Regions from separate parts of the Fructobacillus sp. ESL1117 genome, predicted to be linked through region 2. Evidence: riboswitches for the same ligand, from Rfam matches in the RefSeq annotation. Region 2 holds a riboswitch; the other holds the start of a gene.
The links. Region 2 has a riboswitch for thiamine pyrophosphate ahead of ACSYSH_RS01225 (ECF transporter S component). Riboswitches for the same ligand answer to the same signal wherever they lie in the genome.

Region 1 (5,875 bases), 510 kb from region 2:
TTATCAGCCTGCTGGCGTTGATGTGAGTACTGGGGCGGAAACCAACCGGCATAAAGACCTAAAAAAGATGTTGGCACTGGTAGCCATTGCCCATCAAGAGGAGAGAAAGTAATGGAAGCAGAATACAAGACAAAGAAGCAGGGTGGTCGGTTTTTAGAGTATGGCGGCCAATATGTACCGGAAACTTTGATGAATGAGTTAAATAAGTTGGCTGCAGTTTACCAGGAAGCCCAGGCCGACCCTGATTTTCAGGCGGAATTGGCTGACCTATTGGCTAATTATGCCAACCGACCATCGTTGTTGTACTATGCCAAAAACATGACGGCTGACCTTGGTGGCGCCCAAATTTATTTTAAACGTGAGGATTTGAACCACACGGGGGCCCATAAGATTAACAATGTCATTGGCCAGGCACTGTTAGCTAAGAAAATGGGCAAGAAACGCTTAATAGCCGAAACAGGAGCGGGACAACACGGGGTAGCAACGGCTACGATTGCTGCCTTGTTTGGTCTGGAGTGCGAAGTCTTTATGGGCAAGGAGGACACGGATCGCCAACGGTTGAATGTTTATCGGATGGAACTCCTTGGGGCCAAAGTCCACGCCGTGACTTCCGGATCAATGGTGTTGAAGGATGCCATTAATGCTGCCTTGCAGGACTTTGCGGCTCGGCCTGAGGATACGTTTTATGTGATGGGTTCGGCCACCGGCCCCCATCCTTATCCGGAGATAGTCCGTGATTTTCAAAGCGTGATCAGCCAGGAATCCAAGCAACAAATTCAAGACCAATTGGGACGTTTGCCCGATATGGTCATCGCCTGCGTTGGTGGCGGATCCAATGCCATTGGTAGTTTTGCCCATTATATTAACCATGCTGAAGTTGAGTTGATTGGGGTAGAAGCAGCCGGCAAGGGCGTTGATACTGATTTGACGGCGGCTACTATCGAAAAGGGTCGCTTAGGTGTCTTTCACGGCATGAAGTCACTCTTTTTGCAAAATGATAGTGGCCAAATCAATCCGGTCTATTCGATTTCGGCTGGGCTCGATTACCCGGGTGTTGGGCCAGAACACGCAGCATTAGCAGCCGAGCACCGTGCCCAATACGTCGGTATTACAGATGATGAGGCCGTGGCTGCCTTTGAATACATTGCCAAGCAAGAGGGGATTATTGCCGCTATTGAAAGCTGTCATGCTGTGGCCTATGTGCAAAAATTAGCGCCAACGTTACCTAAGGACCAGGTCATTGTCTGCACACTATCTGGCCGGGGGGACAAGGATGTTGCCGCAATTGCCAAGTACCGGGGGGTTGAAATTCATGAGTAAAATTAGTCAAAGCTTTACGAATCATAAAAATTTTATTGCCTTCGTCACCGCCAATGATCCTGACATGGAGACGACTGTGAAAAATGTCGTGGCTTTGGCAAAGGGCGGGGCCGATATTGTTGAAATTGGCATTCCTTTTTCGGATCCAGTCGCCGACGGTCCCGTTATTCAAGCGGCCGATTTGCGGGCTTTGCGTGACCCTGATTTACCAATTGAAGTGATTTTTACGGCGGTGAAGGAAATTCGTCTGCAAACAGCGGTGCCTCTGGTTTTCTTGGTGTACCTGAACGTTGTTCTCCAGTATGGCTATGAACGTTTTACCGCCGACTGTGAAAAATTCGGTGTCGATGGCCTGATTATCCCCGATTTGCCCTATGAAGAACGAGGAGAGTTAGTTTCTTTTACTGACAAGCATGGGCTGGATTTGGTTCCGTTGATTACAGTGACGTCTGGTGAGCGCATTGCGCTGATTGCCAAAGAGGCGACCGGTTTCATCTACTTGGTTTCTTCTTTAGGCGTAACGGGAACCCGTGAATCCTTTGCTGCTAATTTAGCAGAAGTTGTCGGGCAAATTAAAGCGGTCACGAATGTGCCGGTGGCTATTGGCTTTGGTGTACATACCGCTGACCAGGCCCGGGCAATGGCTGATTTGGCCGATGGGGTTATTATTGGCTCAGCCTGCGTCCAGATTGTCGCTGAAAATGGTCACAAAGCACCAGCAAAGTTACAGGCGTACGCTAAAGAAATCAGCGCTGCTGTTGATGGTGTGTCGGTTGGGAATGCTAAATGCATTGGTCAAAATTGAGTGCCGTTACCAACAAGTAAAATGGCCTAGTGATTGCTACCAAGATTGAGGTTGTTGCTGGTGGTGCATTTCGCCTAACTTTTTTGACCAGCGCTTTGGCTGCTACTATTCGTGGAACAGTTTCGAATTTGATTAAACAAAGTTGATTATATTTGTTCTAATATTGAATTTCATGTTATACTGAAAAAAATTAATTAATTCGCAAGGGGAGCATCACGCTGAGATTAGACAGAAATGTCTTAGACCCTATGTACCTGATCTGGTTAATACCAGCGTAGGAATGCAACTAATATTGATAACAAGGGGTCTTTTTTGGGACTTTTCGGTTGAGGTTGAATTCATCATGAATTCAACCTTTTTCTTTTGCTGGTAAAGACTGTTCAGGGTGGATTGATGAATTGAATTTTAGGAGAAAAAAATGATTCAACAGAACCATCAGCAGCAAGAAAGTTCCCCGGAAGAGATTCCATTGAGTACTAGTCAGACGATATTGATTAGTCTCCAACACATCTTTGTTTCCAATGTCTGGCTTGATCCGATTTTTGTTGCTTCAGCCGCGGGCCTCTCGTTAGCCCTGTCGACGAATTTGATTAGTGCCATTTTTTTGGCATCTGGTCTGGTAACGATTTTGCAGGCTTCAAAATTAGCACGGCTGCCGATCGTGCAAGGGCCTTCAGCGGCCTTTGACGCCCTCATGATTAGTGCTGGTAAAACCGGTGGTTTGCCAGCTGCCGGTGGTGCCGTCTTTCTCAGTGGCTTTATTGTTTTGCTGATGTCTTTATTTGGCTGGGTTCATCGCTTAGCTAAGAAATTGACACCTGCGATTAACGGGACCATTATTTTTTTGGTTGGCATTTCGCTTTCAAGTTTTACAATGTCAGAATTACTAGGAGGGACGCCTGGCACAAAAGGTTTTGCATCGCCAAACGTTCTTCTGGTGGCCGTTACAACCACTTTGATTGTCGTCTTAGGATCGTTGTTTGGCCGAGGTTACTGGCGCAAGTTTTCCTTTTTGCTGGCCCTTGTGGTTGGTAATCTTTTGGCGGCCAGCCTGGGGATGATTGACTTGTCAAGCGTGCAAAGTCAACCATTTTTTGGCCTACCACGGTTGTTTCCTTATGGACTATTTCGTTTTAATTGGGCCATTTTTCTGACCTTCTTCATCGCTTATTTAGTGGCAGTGATTGAAGCTTTGGGCGTTTATGAAGCCTCTGCAGATGTTACCAAAGAAGAATTAAGTGCAAAGCGTATTAGTCGTGGAATTGCAGGTGAAGCGGGTGGCTCAATGCTTTCTTCTTTGATTGGCGGTTTTCCAACCACAGCTTTTGCCCAAAACTTAGGGGTCATGAAGTTGACGGGAGTGCATTCTCGTAAGCCCATTCTATTGGCCGGGGGATTACTAATTTTACTAGGATTTGTGCCCAAGTTTGCAGCAGTACTCGCTTTGACCCCAGCACCCGTTATCGGTGGGATGTTTTTGCCGGCAGCGGCAACCTTGTTAACGACGGGCTTTGCAACCCTGCAGAAGGCTGATAAAGGCGAAGCTACTCGGATGAGTATTGGTCTGTCTTTGTTGCTGGCCATTGCCCTGCCATCTTATGCAAAAGGATTTTCGGGTATTTATCAGTCGCTCTTTTCAAATAGTATTTTAGTCGGTGCTCTGTCGATTGTGACCCTGCATGTTCTATTAATTGTTGTACCAGGATTTTTTGGAGGGAAAAAGAACCATGAGTGATTCGGTTGCTGCAATTCAAAAAGAAATTCTGAGTTTTATTGACCAACACCAAGTCATGGACGGCCACCATGAAAGTGATGAGGATTTCAATCAGTTGGCCCTCGATTTATTTCAATACCAATTTGACCATAATTTACCCTATAAAAAATATGCGCAACAACAACGAAAAAGTCCGCTAATGGTACATCGGTGGCAAGAAGTACCATTAATGCCGATTCAGGGATACAAGCAGTTAACGCTGTCGACAACGCCGATCACGGCGGGCGAAGCTGTTTTTATGTCAAGTGGGACAACGGATAAGACCCACCGTAGCCATAGCTACCATCCGACTTTTGCTGTTTGGAATGAGTCAATGAAAGTATCTTTCAAGCAGTATGTCCTCCCGGACGTTGATCAAATCACTATTATTGGCCTATTTCCGGATGAAAAGCACCTTGACAATTCTTCTTTGGCTCATTATGTCAGTCGCGCCATTACCGAATTTGGTGACCAACACAGCAGATCCTATGTCGATGCAGACGGGATTGATTATCAGGGCGTGGTCGCTGCTTTAACGGCGGCAGAAATTGATCACCGTCCCGTGATGCTGCTTGGCGCAAGTTTTTCCTACGTCCATTTTTTGGATTATCTACAAAAGCACCAGTTGGTCTTTCACCTGGCTGAAAAAAGTCGAATTTTTGATACCGGTGGTTTCAAGGGCCAATCGCGTCAAGTTAGCGAAGACCAGCTACTAGCTGATTTGGAAGCGGCCTTCGGTATTGGTCGTGACTATTATTTGAATATGTATGGCATGACGGAAATCAGTTCACAGTGCTATGACCAAAATTTGTGGCGGCTCAACCAGGGTTTGGACCCAATTTTTAGTAAGCAAACACCAGCTTGGGTTCGCGTCAGGATTTTAGATACCGATACCTTGGCGCCTGTTGCGCCCGGACAAAAAGGTGTCTTGGCCTATTATGACCTTTCGAACTGGAACTCATGCTTGGGCATCTTAACGGAAGATTTAGCCGTACAGGATGACGTCGGCTTTACTTTGCTTGGTCGGATTGCTGGGGCGGAGTCAAAGGGGTGCTCAATTTCTGTTGATCAACTACTGCAAGCCAATCAAGCATGAAAGAGGATACAATGGCTAAAGAAGGAGAGACAACCAAAATCAACTTGTTTCTTGCGCCAAATGAGAGTCAATTTAATCGATTGAAAACCTGGTCGATTTCGGTGGGTAAGCAACGCTATGATTTACAGTATCCTGATTTGACAGAACAAGAAGTCAAAGAAACCATCAAGACGTTGAAAGACCATCAGCAGGCTTTTTTAAGTCAACTTTCGGTCGAAGAAATCATTCTGATGATTAGTACTGCCGCCGAAAAATGGATGGACCCGGCGTACAATGAGCGCCAGTTGGCACTAAAGTTATTACCGATTATCACGGGATACAGTGAGGAAACGATTAACTTGGAAATTAGGCGGTATATGCGCCTGTTTCGTGCCAAAGAGTTACGTCGCTTTTTAAATACGGAATTGGCAAACCCAGCAATTTTGGATGCTTTTCAGCCACAAGCATCCGGAAGCCTAACCAAGGCTTATGGTCCCCAAACAAGCTTTCACGTTTTTTCCGGTAATATTCCTGGTCTCCAGGTTTGGCCGCTCGTAATGACACTGTTGGTAAAATCAGCTAGCTTTGGGAAAACTTCCTTTGCTGAGCCGCTTTTCCCGGTGCTCTTTGGCCAAAGTTTATTAGCAGTGGAACCCAGATTGGCGGGTTGCTTGGCAATCTTTCCTTGGAAAGGTGGTAGCAAGAAGTCAGTTGAGAAAGCGGCTGCGGCTGGGACAGAGGCTACGATTGCCTATGGCTCGGATCAATCGGTGAAGAATGTTCAGACATTGGTGCCAGCTGGCCATTTATTTTTGCATTTTGGCTATAAAATCAGTTTTGCTCTGGTTGGTCAAGAGGCGTTGGCGACCGATCGGTATCAAGGTACCGTTAATCGGGCGGGTGCGGACGTAGCGATTTATGA
Region 2 (5,875 bases):
AAACCCGTTTGATTATTCATGAACAATACTCCTTTGCAATCTTACCTTAATAGTCTATACTTGGTGCTATAACAAGTAAAACTAAACTTTTTCAATTTAAAATTAAAAACATTCATCAGGAAAATATCATGAAAACTTTTACTTACCAAATTTTTGCCACAGTCGCTGAACGCGGTTCCTTTCGAAAGGCTGCCGACGAGTTAAGCATTACGCCTTCAGCTGTTTCTCACGCCATTTCGCACCTCGAAGCACAACTAGGAATCCCCCTCCTAATTCGCAACCGATCGGAGATGCAAGTCACCCGCAACGGCCAAATCCTCTTACCAATGGTCGAACGCCTGCTCAATGAGGAACGGCAACTTCTTTCAGCCGCTGCAAAGATTCAAGGACTGCAGGGTGGACAAATCAGAATTGGCGCCATTTCATCAGTTTGCATTGCCTGGCTCCCAACCATCATCCGGCGCTTTTCTAAAAAGTACCCACAAGTTGAGATCACGCTGATTCAAGGCTCCTTCGCCGAAATCGAACAGGCCTTATCACTAGGAAAGATTGATCTTGGCTTCTCGGCCCTGCCAACGATTAGTCGGCTGGATGCCCTGCCCCTGATCAATGATGAAATCAAGTGCATTACCCCGGCTGATTTCACACCCAAAAATGGCGTTTCGATTAGCCAGGATGACTTAGAAGACCGGCACTTTATCTTGCAACGGTCCGATTATGATTCCGATACTAAGGCGGCCCTCGATGAACTTCAGGTTAAGCCTCAGGCCATCAACTATTCGATTGATGACCAGTCGATTTTGGCCATGGTTGAGGCCGGTTTGGGTTGGGGAATCCTACCTGACTTGGCCCTGTCAAGGCTCTCAGGCGAAATCGAAGCTTATCCCTTTAAAAAACCTTATTACCGTCACCTTGGCCTAGTAATTAATCCCTCCTCGACGAAGGACCCCTTTGTGAAAGCCATGCAAAAAGAAATCCTGTCTTACTTAAAAAGAGGCTAAAAAAAACGGCAAATTCGTTTTCTTGACGAATTTGCCGTTTTTATATGTCAGCTGATTACTGCTTTGCTCAGTAGTGAGAAAAAAACAAGATTCCCTGCAATGCAAACAAAATCAAAACGATTAACCCCCAGCCTGATTTAGCCATCGGATAATCCCGGTAGGCTGAACGCTTGGCCCCCTCTTGAAAACCATGTGAGGTCATGGCCATGGCCAGGTTCTTCGACCACTTAATGGCATGAACCAAAGCCTTAAAATACAGCGTTGGCTGCCACCACCGTAATACTTCACCACGCATCATCCCCGCCGCTTGAATCGAAGAAAAGGCCTGCTTAAAGCGGGGCATAAAGTTAAGTGCCCCCAAAATGCCGTAGGTAAAGGTCGCAGACATCTTCAGGTTCTGGCGTAAAGAAGCTAATAAGACGTAGGGGGTCATACCCATCGTTAACCAGGCCCCAATAAAGATAAAGACGAGGACTCGGCTGCCCATCACTAAACCAAAATGGAGGTTTTGCGCTGCTGTTCCTTGACCATAAAGATAAAAGGACCAAAAGGAACCCAAAACTGGAATGATGGCAATCGCCACATAGAGCCCGATTTTCTTTAAGGGCTGGCGCCGAATTAATAATAGCAAAAAGGCAACTGAAAAGAGAACAACGTTTAGGGTCACTGATTGGGTCAAAGAGATTTCCAAAGAAATCGCCAAAGCCAAAATCAGCCGTTGTGTGGCGTTCATCATACGAGCACCTCCTCTTGATAGGCCATGGCCGTTTGCTCATAGCGCAAGTGACGATCAACAATGTTGACCAGGTCTCTTGTTTGGTGAGAAACAACTAAAATGGTCAGTTCAAGCCCCTGTTGACAAGTCTGAATCAGATTTAAAACAACTGCCACCGACTGCTCATCCAAGCCTGCTAGTGGTTCATCTAACAGCAGTACTGGTGGGGCCATAATTAGCATCAACAGCAGCTGAAGTTTCTTCTGCTGGCCACCCGAAAGCGTGTAGACCGACCGGTCACTCAAGCCTGTTAAGTTTAGGTCGGACAGCCACTGTTCCAAGACCTCCTTCTTCCAGAAATCAGCATGGTGGCTTTTCTCCATCACCTGGTCAAGCTCTTCTTGAACCGTGATGTTTAAGAACTGGTCAGAGGCTGACTGAAATAACAAACCGACCTGGCCAAAGTAAAAACGCGGTTTCCACTCGCGGACTTCTTGCTCCTGGTAGGTCAAAGAACCCTCATAACGGTGTAGTCGAGCCAGCGTCTTCAAAACAGAAGACTTCCCGACTCCATTTGGACCGGTCACCAAGGTGATACCCTGTTCAAAGATTTGCAGGATATCCTGGTCTAAGACCAGCCGTTCACCGTTTTGTATTCGTAGATTATCAAAGCGATAAGCAGCCTTTTCGACCTGGTCACTTTCTACAACCGGTTTTAAAACCACCGTTTGCTTTTGGTAATCATATTGGTGCCAGTCATTTGCAGGCACCAACACCAAAGACTTCTCTTTGAGCTGATAAAACTGGCTGATTTTATCGAAGTAACCAGCTGGATCATGGTCGGAAACGACAACGCCATAGCCCTCTTGGCTAAGCTGTTTTAGTAAAACCTGGAGATCTTCTCGTGACTGACTATCAACAGCAGCAAAGGGTTCATCGAGCAACAGGTAGTCGGCCCCCAGGGCCAACACTTCTGCCAAGGCAACCTTTTGCATTTCCCCACCAGATAGGGTCACAAAGGATCGATCGATAAAATCAGTCAGACCAACCTTTTCCAATGCCCAAGTCGTCTTTTGGTCAATTTCTTCCTTGTCCAATTCGAGATTCTCCAGTGCAAAAATAAATTCCTCCCGCACCGTTGGCATGGCAAACTGGTCATCAGGGTTTTGAAAAAGCAAAGCCACCCGCTTGGCTCTTTCATTTGCTTTCAGTGTGGTCATCACCCTTTGATCAATTTCGATTTCGCCAGTAACTTGGCCACCATATTGTGGGTAAAGACCCGCCAAGGCCTTTAACAGGGTGGATTTTCCCGATCCGGAAGGCCCCATTAAGAGGGTCAGGGTCTTTTTTTCAAGAGATAAATTTAGATTATCAATGATGACTTGGTCACGATAAGCCAACGTGAGGTTTCTGGCAGTTATTGCCATTTTTTGTCCTCCTTATTCGTGGGACAACAACTTTGATCGATCTAACAACTTGGCAATCAAGTGTACCAAGACACCTGAGAAAAAGAAAATTGATAGGTAACGAACAATGAACAAAGCAACTAACAAACCTAGCTTGTAGTGAATATAACCTGATTTAAAGAGGTCCCAAGCAAAGGTCACGACTGTTCCAGTCAAGGTTGACAACCAAAGACCAGCAAACCAGTTCTTATAACCAGTCAAAGCAAAACCAAGTTCAGAACCAATTCCTTGAATAAAGCCAGACAAAAGCGTACCGACACCGTAAGAACCACCCAAGAACATCTCACCGGCTGCTCCAAGCATTTCGCCAATAAAGCCGGCACCGACCTTCTTTAAGATGTACGAAGCCAATGGTCCGGCCATCATCCATACACCAAGGGTGATTTCATTCGTAAAGGCTTGCAACCCAATCACGGCCAAGCCACTGTTAACAATCTGGTAAACCGGATCCATAATCCAATAAATGACCGAAAAAATAATCCCGATCAAGGCCAGCAAAATCACGTTTTGTAGCGTCCACTTTTGTTTCATTATTCTCTCCTTTACGTCCGGGCGAACAAAAAGGCATCAAAAAACACCCGCCTGGGCAGAGTCCAACACGGGTGGTCTTAAAAAAAACTTGTGTGGATCTTCCTTCGTCGGTCTTAGCCTAACAGGTTCAATGGGTTTAATTCTCAACCAAAATGGTACCCCAGATCGCTATATTCAAATTTACTACTTCACTAGCTTACACTGTCTTGAATTTTTATGCAAGTGTTTTCAAAGAAAAGCACCCAGACTCAGCCTAGGTGCTTAATCAAGCTAATTTTTTACTTGTTTGCCTTCAAAACGGCAGCCATGGCAACTGATGAAACATAGTTGACTGGTTGACCGAAGTTTGGTTGGAAGAAGAAGTCAGTCATTGACAATTGATCAATTGTCATGCCGTTTTCAATCGCCAATGAAACCACGTTGGCAGCTTGTGAAATGTCATGTTTTGACAAGAAAGCAGCACCAACAATCCGACGAGTCCCCTTTTCCCAAGTCAATGAGGCCTTAACTGGCGTCGTTGACAACATGAAATCAGGACGGTAATCTTCTGAAATTGTCACAGAATCCGCTTCAACACCCTTCCGAGCTGCTGATTGAACAGTCAAACCGGTTGCAGCGTAAGCTAACTCGTACAATTCAACGGCTGATGTTGCTTGTGTGCCTTGATAAGCCAACGTTGGTTCGACAATGTTCTTACCAACCAAAATTCCTTGACGAACAGCATTAGTTGCCAATGGAATGTAATCATCCTTTTGGGTGGGGTTGTAGAAGACAGTGGCTGAATCACCGGCAGCAAAGACATCCTTCACAGAAGTTTCCATGAACTTGTTTACCTTGATAGCGCCGTTTGGCAACATGTCTACTTGGTCACGGAACAGAGCAGTATTTGGCAAGAAACCAATCCCCAAGATGGCAATATCAGCTTCATAAGTGCCCTTGTCAGTTGTCACCTTGATACCATCAGCTGTGTCTTCAAATCCTGAAACCATTTGACCAAGGGCTAACTTAACACCATGGTCTTCATAGGCCTTTTGGAAAACAGATGAAAATTCAGGGGCCGTATTGTTGGCCAATACCCGGTCCAAACCGTCAATCAAAGTCACTTCCTTATCATTGACTGACAATTGTTCTGCCAACTCAGCACCGATATAACCAGCACCAATAACGATAATCCGCTTAACCTTTTCAGTTACTTCCTTCAAGGCATTGGCATTGTCCCAAGTCTTTGAGTCAAAGACCTTGTCAGAATCGATACCAGGGATGCGAGGCTTAATTGCGCGTGAACCAGTGGTAATCACAATCTTATCGAAAGTTTCTTCTGACTGAGCACCAGAAACCAAGTCTTTGATGTTCAAAGTCTTTGCTTTTAAGTCAGCAGCTTCAACAAGCGTTTGCATATGCATTGAAATACCCTGCTTAGCCATTGAATCTGGTGTTTCATAAAACATCTTGTCAGTTGATGAAACATTGTCGCCAATCCAAAGAGCGATTCCACATGACAAAAAAGAAACTGTTTGATTCTTTTCAAACACGTGAATCTCAGCGTCTGGGTGGTCTGCCTTAATCTGCTTAGCGGCAAACACGCCGGCGTGCGTTGAACCAATAACTGCAACTTTCATTAAAGTGCCTCCTAATATATAGCTATGTGAAAATTGTAATTAAATTTTACCAATAAAACAACGCTCTGTCAATCATCTATCCAATAGTTTTCAAGAAAGTATCAAATAAAACAAAGAGACAAATAGAGTCGTTCTAATCGATTAAAAATTCAGTTTGGCTCAACAAATTAGACATTTCCCAATCGTAAAACGATTTCAGTGCCTTACTCTAAACGATTTTCCGCTTGGCGCATGTGGCTTTCGTAATGATCAATTTTATATAGTAAATGATCATGAGCAGCCTGGATTTCATTAATGCGGTCCTGCATCTCTTCTGCCTGTTCTAGCAATAGTGCTTTACGCGTCGGAATTGTTTGGTCATCATCCTCCAGAACCATACCAATATATTCACGCAATCGTTCAATGGAAACACCAGCGTGGCGCATCGTTTTAGCAAATTTCAATTGATTAATGTTACGCTCGGTGAAATCACGCAACTGATTTTCCTTGCGCGGGACTGGCATAATGACCCCAATTCGTTCGTAATAGCGAATCGTATCATTT

Region 1: another riboswitch for thiamine pyrophosphate. It lies ahead of ACSYSH_RS03310 (solute carrier family 23 protein); the one in region 2 lies ahead of ACSYSH_RS01225 (ECF transporter S component).

The regions. Positions count from the first base shown of each region.
Region 1 covers NZ_CP196385.1:779,775-785,649, reverse strand. Annotated here, with positions in the region: gene ACSYSH_RS03325 (phosphoribosylanthranilate isomerase) at 1-112, shown strand, start outside; gene trpB (tryptophan synthase subunit beta) at 112-1,320, shown strand; gene trpA (tryptophan synthase subunit alpha) at 1,313-2,125, shown strand; TPP riboswitch at 2,320-2,423, shown strand; gene ACSYSH_RS03310 (solute carrier family 23 protein) at 2,544-3,860, shown strand; gene ACSYSH_RS03305 (LuxE/PaaK family acyltransferase) at 3,853-4,974, shown strand; gene ACSYSH_RS03300 (acyl-CoA reductase) at 4,986-5,875, shown strand, end outside.
Region 2 covers NZ_CP196385.1:274,526-280,400, reverse strand. Annotated here, with positions in the region: gene ACSYSH_RS01245 (amino acid permease) at 1-20, opposite strand, end outside; gene ACSYSH_RS01240 (LysR family transcriptional regulator) at 129-1,001, shown strand; gene ACSYSH_RS01235 (energy-coupling factor transporter transmembrane component T family protein) at 1,069-1,737, opposite strand; gene ACSYSH_RS01230 (ATP-binding cassette domain-containing protein) at 1,734-3,143, opposite strand; gene ACSYSH_RS01225 (ECF transporter S component) at 3,156-3,713, opposite strand; TPP riboswitch at 3,796-3,886, opposite strand; gene ACSYSH_RS01220 (FAD-dependent oxidoreductase) at 3,992-5,332, opposite strand; gene ACSYSH_RS01215 (MerR family transcriptional regulator) at 5,536-5,875, opposite strand, start outside.